Regions from separate parts of the Glutamicibacter sp. NPDC087831 genome, predicted to be linked through region 1. Evidence: riboswitches for the same ligand, from Rfam matches in the RefSeq annotation. Region 1 holds a riboswitch; the other holds the start of a gene.
What was found. A riboswitch is a leader RNA that binds a small molecule or an ion and turns the genes downstream of it on or off. The one in region 1 is predicted to bind thiamine pyrophosphate.
Positions count from the first base shown of each region.

Region 2: it holds a riboswitch for thiamine pyrophosphate, as region 1 does, so the genes downstream of both, ACIOJF_RS00365 (ECF transporter S component) here and thiC (phosphomethylpyrimidine synthase ThiC) in region 1, are expected to answer to the same signal.

Region 1 covers NZ_JBIUVH010000001.1:223,274-227,034, forward strand. Annotated here, with positions in the region: gene ACIOJF_RS01060 (DEAD/DEAH box helicase) at 1-886, shown strand, start outside; gene thiC (phosphomethylpyrimidine synthase ThiC) at 979-2,721, opposite strand; TPP riboswitch at 2,718-2,825, opposite strand; tRNA gene ACIOJF_RS01070 (tRNA-Thr) at 3,099-3,170, opposite strand; tRNA gene ACIOJF_RS01075 (tRNA-Thr) at 3,704-3,761, shown strand, end outside.
Region 2 covers NZ_JBIUVH010000001.1:73,826-77,586, forward strand. Annotated here, with positions in the region: gene ACIOJF_RS00345 (Na+/H+ antiporter subunit E) at 1-564, shown strand, start outside; gene ACIOJF_RS00350 (monovalent cation/H+ antiporter complex subunit F) at 566-832, shown strand; gene mnhG (monovalent cation/H(+) antiporter subunit G) at 832-1,236, shown strand; gene ACIOJF_RS00360 (DUF4235 domain-containing protein) at 1,293-1,535, opposite strand; TPP riboswitch at 1,620-1,740, shown strand; gene ACIOJF_RS00365 (ECF transporter S component) at 1,806-2,414, shown strand; gene ACIOJF_RS00370 (ATP-binding cassette domain-containing protein) at 2,411-3,761, shown strand, end outside.

The DNA.
Region 1 (3,761 bases):
CGTGCACCGCATTGGCCGTACCGGCCGTGCCGGCCGCTCGGGCGACGCGATCCTGTTCATGACCCCGCGCGAGAAGTACTTGCTGCGTGCCATCGAGAAGGCTACCCGCCAGCCGGTGACCCAGATGCAGCTGCCTTCGCTGGATTCGGTCAATGACCGTCGTATCCAGAAGTTCACCGATCGCATCGACAAGACCATCAGTGGCCAGGACCTGACCACCTTCCGCGAAATCGTGGAGAAGTTCGCTTCCGAGCACGAAGACCTGGACCAGCTGGAAATCGCAGCTGCACTGGCTCTGATGGCCCAGGGCGGCCGCCCGCTGCTGATGACCGAACCAGTCATGTCCCCTTCGAAGAAGGCACGCATGGATCGCCCAGAGCGCGGCGAGCGTAGCGAACGCGGTGACCGTGGCGATCGCGGTCCACGTGCCCGCAAGACCGCTGCCGAAGGCAACGCCATGTACCGTCTGGCCGTAGGCCGACGCAACCGCGTGCAGCCGGGCTCGATCGTTGGCGCACTGGCCAACGAGGGCGGCTTCGATTCTTCGGAAATCGGCGGCATCGAGATCCGTTCGGACCACACCCTGGTCGAGCTGCCAGCAGAGCTGAGCAAGGACCAGTGGCGTGCACTGTCCAAGACCCGCATCGGCGGCGAAGCCATCGAGCTCGAGCTCGACAATGGCCGCAGCCCGCGCCGTGACGACGAAGGCGACCGCGGTGGCTTCCGTGGCGGCCGTGGTGGTGGCTTCGGCGGCGGACGCAGTGGCGGCCGTGGCGGTTTCGGTGGCGGACGCGGCGGCGGACGTGGCGGCTTCGGCGGCGGCGGACGCGGCGGCAAGGATCGCTTCAGCGACTCGGGCCGCAGCGGTGGACGTCGCGACTACTAAGCCTGTCGCACGCAGCTGAACAGCATTGAATAACGCCCTTGGGGCAAGCCGAAAGCTTGCCCCAAGGGCGTTTTTTGTGCGCCGCAGGCTATTTACGGAGCAGGAGTTCCCACCGGGATCCCGTCCCCGAGATAGACCGTGCCGCCGCTTTCCAGGAACTGCTTGCTTTTCTGCGCCATCCCGGCCAATGCGGCTTGCGCCTCGGCCGAGCCGTACTCGTCGCGGATATCCTGGGAGATGCGCATGGAGCAGAACTTCGGCCCGCACATGGAGCAGAAGTGGGCGGTCTTGGCCGGCTCGGCCGGCAAGGTCTCATCATGGAATTCCTGCGCGGTGACCGGGTCAAGGGACAACGCGAACTGGTCATTCCAGCGGAATTCGAAGCGCGCCTTGCTCAGCGCATCATCCCGCGCTGTGGCACCCGGGTGGCCCTTGGCCAGATCGGCGGCGTGCGCAGCGATCTTGTAGGTGATCACCCCGGTCTTCACATCATCCCGGTTGGGCAGTCCCAGATGCTCCTTGGGGGTGACGTAGCAGAGCATCGCGGTCCCGTACCGTGCGATCTCCGTGGCGCCAATGGCGCTGGTGATGTGGTCGTAGCCCGGGGCGATGTCGGTGACCAGCGGGCCCAGGGTATAGAACGGCGCCCCGTCGCACAGCTGCTGCTGGCGTTCCACATTCTCGCGCACCAGATGGAACGGGATATGCCCCGGGCCTTCGACCATCACCTGCACATCGTACTTCCAGGCGCGCTTGGTCAGCTCGGCCAGGGTGTCCAGCTCGGCGAACTGGGCGGCGTCGTTCGCATCTGCGATGGAGCCCGGGCGCAGCCCGTCGCCCAGCGAGAAGGCCACGTCGTACTGCGCGAAGATCTCGCACAGCTGATCGAAGTGGGTGTACAGGAAATTCTCCTGGTGGTGCGCCAAGCACCAGCCGGCCATGATGGACCCGCCACGCGAGACCATGCCGGTGACCCGGTTGGCGGTCAGCGGGATGTAGCGCAGCAGCACCCCGGCGTGGATGGTCATGTAGTCCACGCCCTGCTCGCACTGCTCAATGACGGTGTCGCGGAAGATCTCCCAGGTCAGTTCGTTGGCTTCGCCGTTGACCTTCTCCAACGCCTGGTAGATCGGCACGGTGCCGATGGGGACCGGGGAGTTGCGGATGATCCACTCGCGGGTGGTGTGGATGTCATCTCCGGTGGACAGGTCCATTACCGTGTCCGCGCCCCATTTGGCCGCCCACTGGAGCTTGGAGACTTCTTCTGCGATGGAGCTGGTCACCGCCGAGTTGCCGATATTCGCATTGATCTTGACCAGGAACGCCTTGCCGATGATCATCGGCTCGGATTCCGGGTGGTTGATGTTCGCCGGGATGATGGCTCGCCCGGCCGCGAGCTCGCTGCGCACCAGCTCGACATCGCATTCCTCGCGCAGGGCCACATAGCGCATTTCCGGGGTGATGATCCCGGCACGCGCATAGTGCATCTGCGTCACGCGGGCTCCGCCAACGGCCCGCAGTGGCGGGGCTGAGCGTCCGGCCCATTCCGCGCTGGCCGTGCCGCGGCGGACCGCTGAGCGTCCGTCGTCGTGCAGGTTGCGTTCGCGGCCTGCATAGGTTTCCACGTCCCCGCGTTCCAGGATCCACCGCTCGCGGAAGGGTTGCAGGCCTTGGGTGGGCTCGCTTCCCGGTCCGCTGGTGCGATATACCGCCAGCGGCTCGTTGGGCTGTCCATTGGGGGAGTCTGCCAATTGGATCTGCGTGACGGGAACAGAAATTCCCGCAGATTCACGGTAGGCAAGGGTGTGGGCAGGGTGCTGTTCAATTTGTTCCACTGGGGAAACTCACTTCCTTCGCCGGCATTACCCGGACAGGTTCAACGGTCGCGGACGGCGATAGCCCGATCTCAGCCCTTGCCAGGGCACCCGTGTGGTCGCGAACAACTTAGCACGCTTGCGAGGAGAAAACGCAAACCCAGTGGTCAGGGCCTGACATCAAGGAAGTGGGAAGGGCCGGCTGTGGCGGGCCAGGATGCTTTTCATTGGCCGGAGACTCTTGCCGGGGGCACCTGGAATCCGGGGCGCAAGACGCGGCCGATAGCCGGTGCTGCAGCTTGGGGTGCGCCTTGGGCCATGCTCGCAGTGGCTACACGGCATCTGCGGGATAAACGAAAAGAGAGGCAATCTGGAACCAGATTGCCTCTCTTATTTCGAGCCCCCTGCCGGAATCGATCCGGCGACCTCGTTCTTACCAAGAACGCGCTCTACCACTGAGCTAAGGGGGCAACAGGTAAATACTTTACACAGGTTTTTGAGGTTTGCAAAATCCGTCGGGAATTTGTTGCTGAGGTCACAATATTCCTACTCAAGACCGGAATGGGCGGCAAGGAGCTGTTGCCTTCCTGGCGGTTTCCAGCGCCCCGGTTCACGGCCCGGGATCCAGCTGCCGGGCACCGGAGCCGTGCCTGGGCGCCTAGGTGGATCGGGTGTTGCCCAAGTGCCGCTCGGTCAGGGGTTCTGGAGTGGGAAAAGGTGTCAGCGTTCCGAAGTTCCAAGCGGGGTAATTCGATGCTTGGCCACCGGGGATGATCCGCGGGATCCTATCCTGCGCGTCATGGCAAATCCGCGATTGACCGCGAGGAGCACTCTCGTGAGCATCGTCACCAGGGCACTTTTTGTCCCACCCTTCGTCCCCGGGGTAGCGAGTAAGAGGATAAATAGTCATTGACTAGTGGTTTTACAGAATTCTCCGGGTCTTTTCCGGGGTGATCCGCCGATTTTTCTTTGCCGGGAAATCCGTGTAGAGTATTTACTCGTTGCCCCCTTAGCTCAGTGGTAGAGCGCGTTCTTGGTAAGAACGAGGTCGCCGGATCGAT
Region 2 (3,761 bases), 150 kb from region 1:
GTGCGCCACCGCGCGACACTCAAGCAGGAATGGCCGCTGCTTCTGCTGCTGCTCTTTGTCTGGGGTGCTCTCTGGCAGGACTTCTCCCTGGGGAACATGGTCTTCGGCGTGATCATCGCGCTGCTGATCGTGAACCTGTTCCCGCTGCCGCCGGTGGTCCTTTCGGGCCGGATCAATGCCTGGTACTGCCTGAAGCTGTTCATCTGGTTCCTCGGACAGGTCTTCGCGGCCAGCGTCCATGTGGCCTGGCTGGCGCTGGTCCGCGGGAAGCGCACCCGCAGCGCGGTCATTGCGGTCCCGCTGCGCACCGACTCGGACCTGATCGTGATGACTGTGGGACACGTGCTCACGCTGATCCCGGGCTCCTTCGTGATCGACGTGGACCGCAGCTCGTCGACGCTGTACCTGCACTACATCGACATCGAGTCGCCTGCGGACGTGGAGAAGGCGCGTGCCGGCATCCGGGACATCGAACGCCGGCTGATCATGGCTATTGGCAGCCGAGACGAGTACGAAGCGATCAAGAGCGAATGCGGACCGAACTTTGATGCGAGGAAGGGGTAACATGCTGGATATCGTCATTTGGATCTGCGGCATCATGCTCGGGCTCGGTGCTGTCGCCTGCCTGGTCCGTGTTGCCAAGGGGCCGTCAATCCTTGACCGGGTGCTGGCCCTGGACGTGATGCTGCTGATCATCTCCGCCGCGCTGTGCCTGGAAATGGTGCTGCACAAGCACACCGACTACTTGCTGTTCGTCGTGGCCGCCTGCATGCTCGGGTTCATCGGTTCGGTGACCGTCTCGCGCTTCGTTTCGGATCAGAGGAACGCCTAATGGAAATCTTCCTCGATGTCCTCGTTGCCGTCCTGCTGATCCTTGGCTGCCTGATGTCATTGATCGCAGGTATCGGCTTGCTGACCTTCCCGGACATGCTCACCCGCATGCATGCAGCGACCAAACCGCAGGTACTCGGCTTCCTGCTGATTTTCGCTGGACTGGCCATTTACCTGCGCAGCTGGGCTGTGGTCCCGGTACTCGTGCTGGCCTGGGGAATGCAGCTATTGACCGCACCGGTTTCGGCCCACATGATTGGCCGTTCCGGCTACCGGACCAAGCACGCTGCCAAGGAAACCCTGTTCTCCGATGAGCTGAGCCACGTGGTCAACAAGGTCAACGGAACACCGCCGACCGGAACCACCCCGGTTTCCAAGACCGGATCGCCAGACGAACAAGATTGAGAAAAAGCGGGAGCCGCCCCTCTGGGCGGCTCCCGCTTTTGGCTCAACGCCGAAGCTTACTTGGTGAACTTGGCAACAACCTTGTTGGCGCTGCGGTCAGCCACCGTCTGCAGGATTGCTGCGACCAGGGCCGAAACGACTGCGAAGCCTAAGGCACGGCGGAAAGAAGCTTCCGCTGCTTCCTCAGTGCCCTTGCGTGGTGCTTTGCTGCCGGTTGCCTTCAACCAAAGGAAATCAACCAGCTTGCCGCCGAGCATGCCAGCGCCAACGGTGATACCGGTAGTGGCAAGTTTCTGCACTTTATCCATTTTTTCCTCGCGATCAAGCTCTTGACATATCGTTCCTCTGCCCAGCATACCTGCGGTATGGTGGGGGAGCAGTAATTATTCCGACAGGGGAGCGTCAGACTTTTAAAAAGTCGCAAGACGCTGAGAGTGCGATAGATCGCAGACCCTCGAACCTGCCCCGGCTAGTACCGGCGAAGGAAGTCGAGCATCTCGGATGCGGATAGGCGCGGCAGTATGCCCTCATTCCGTCCATCTCCCCTCCTTTCCACAGGAGGACCAGCAATGAACGAAACAGTTTCGAAGCAGCGGACCGGCTGGCGTGTAGTTGATATCGTCGTCGCCTCGGTGATCGCCGTCGCTTCAGGGGTCATTTTCTGGGCGTGGAGTGCCGGCTATGGCCTGTTCTCGCTCGCCTTTGCGGCTTTCCCGCCAGCCACCGCGTTGCTCACCGGCATGTGGCTCTTCCCGGCGGTGCTCGGCGCACTGATCATCCGCAAGCCAGGCGCCGCAATCTACTGCGAGCTGCTGGCCGCTGTGGTTGAAGCGCTGCTCGGCTCGCACTACGGCTTGACCGTACTGATCTCCGGCCTGGTCCAGGGCCTGGGTGCAGAGCTGGTCTTCGCAGCATTCCGCTACCGCAAGTGGAACCTGGGCGTGGCGCTGCTGGCAGGCTTGTTCGCCGGCTTGTTCGCCGGCATTTCCGAGGCCTACATCCTGGCCTACTACGTTGAGTACACCGCCGGAATGAAGATCTTCCACGTGATCGCCACCGGCATTTCCGGCGTAGTCGTCGCAGGGCTGCTGTCCTGGTTGGCCACGCGTGGACTGGCGAAGACCGGTGCATTGAGCGCCCTGCCGAGCCGGCGTGCGCACCTGGAAAGCGCAAAATGAGTTCCTTTGCCAATTCCGGCGCAGCCTCGCTGACACAGCGCGGTGCCGCCATCACCGCAACGGGGTTCGGCTGGCAGCACTCCGAGAGGAAGAATCCTGCCATCTCGGGACTGGACCTTGTGATCCACGCCGGTGAGAAGGTGCTGCTGGTCGGTCCATCGGGCGCCGGCAAGTCAACCTTGCTGCACGCGATGGCCGGGTTGCTGGAAGCGGATGAGGACGATCAGGTCGCTGGCCGGCTGCTCATAGATGGCAGCGATGCCTTCATCCGGAGCCACCCGGTGGGCTTGATGCAGCAAGACCCGGAAACCCAGGTAGTGCAAAGCAGGGTCGCCGATGACGTGGCCTTTGGCGCCGAGAACCTCGGAATGGATCCCGAACTGATCCGCCAGCGGATCCCCGAAGTGCTGGACGCTGTGGGTCTGGGTGCGCTGTCCTTCGAGCACCGCACCCAGCAACTTTCCGGCGGACAGAAACAGCGGTTGGCCTTGGCCGGCATTCTGGCCATGGAACCCAGCGTCATGCTGCTCGATGAACCGACTGCCAATGTGGACCCGCAGAGCATTGAGCTCTTGCGCGATGCGGTGCTGAACGCCGCCCGGCTTTCCGGTGCCACGCTGGTCGTCGTGGAACACCGGATTGAAGCCTGGGCGCAGCATGTGGACCGGGTTATCGTGCTGCAGCCCGGAGGGGGAGTCGCGCACGATCTGGACCCGCAGCAGCTGTACACCGATGAAACGGTGCGCGAGGAGCTGGCTACTGCCGGGCTGTGGATTCCAGGCTACTTCCCGCAGGTGGCCCGGGCAACGAACGGTGCCGGTGCCACGCTGCTGGAAGCGCAGCAGCTGGTATCCGCCCGCACCGCCACGGCACCGCGCACCCAAGCGGTGGACGTGAATGTGCAAGCGGGCACCGCGACGGTGATTCGCGGCGAGAATGGCGCTGGAAAGTCGACGCTGGCCTTGACCTTGGGCGGATTGCTCGTCCCGGCCGACGGCGGCTTGGCGGCCACCGCGCAACTGGCCGACGGTCTGGGCAACTCCCCGTTTGCCTGGAAGGCCGGTGCATTGATTGGGCGGATCGGTTCGGTGTTCCAGGAACCCGAACACCAATTCGTGACCCAGAGCGTTCGGGAAGAGCTGGCTTTCGCTCCCAGCCGCGCGCAGGCCAGCAGCGCCGATGCGCCGAAATACGAGCCGGCCCAGGTCCAAGCGCGCGTGGACGCGTTGCTGGAACGCTTGGGCCTGGCGCATTTGGCTGACGCGAACCCGTTCACCCTCTCCGGGGGCGAGAAGCGGCGCTTGTCCGTGGCCACTGTTCTGGCCGCATCCCCCCAGGTGCTGATCC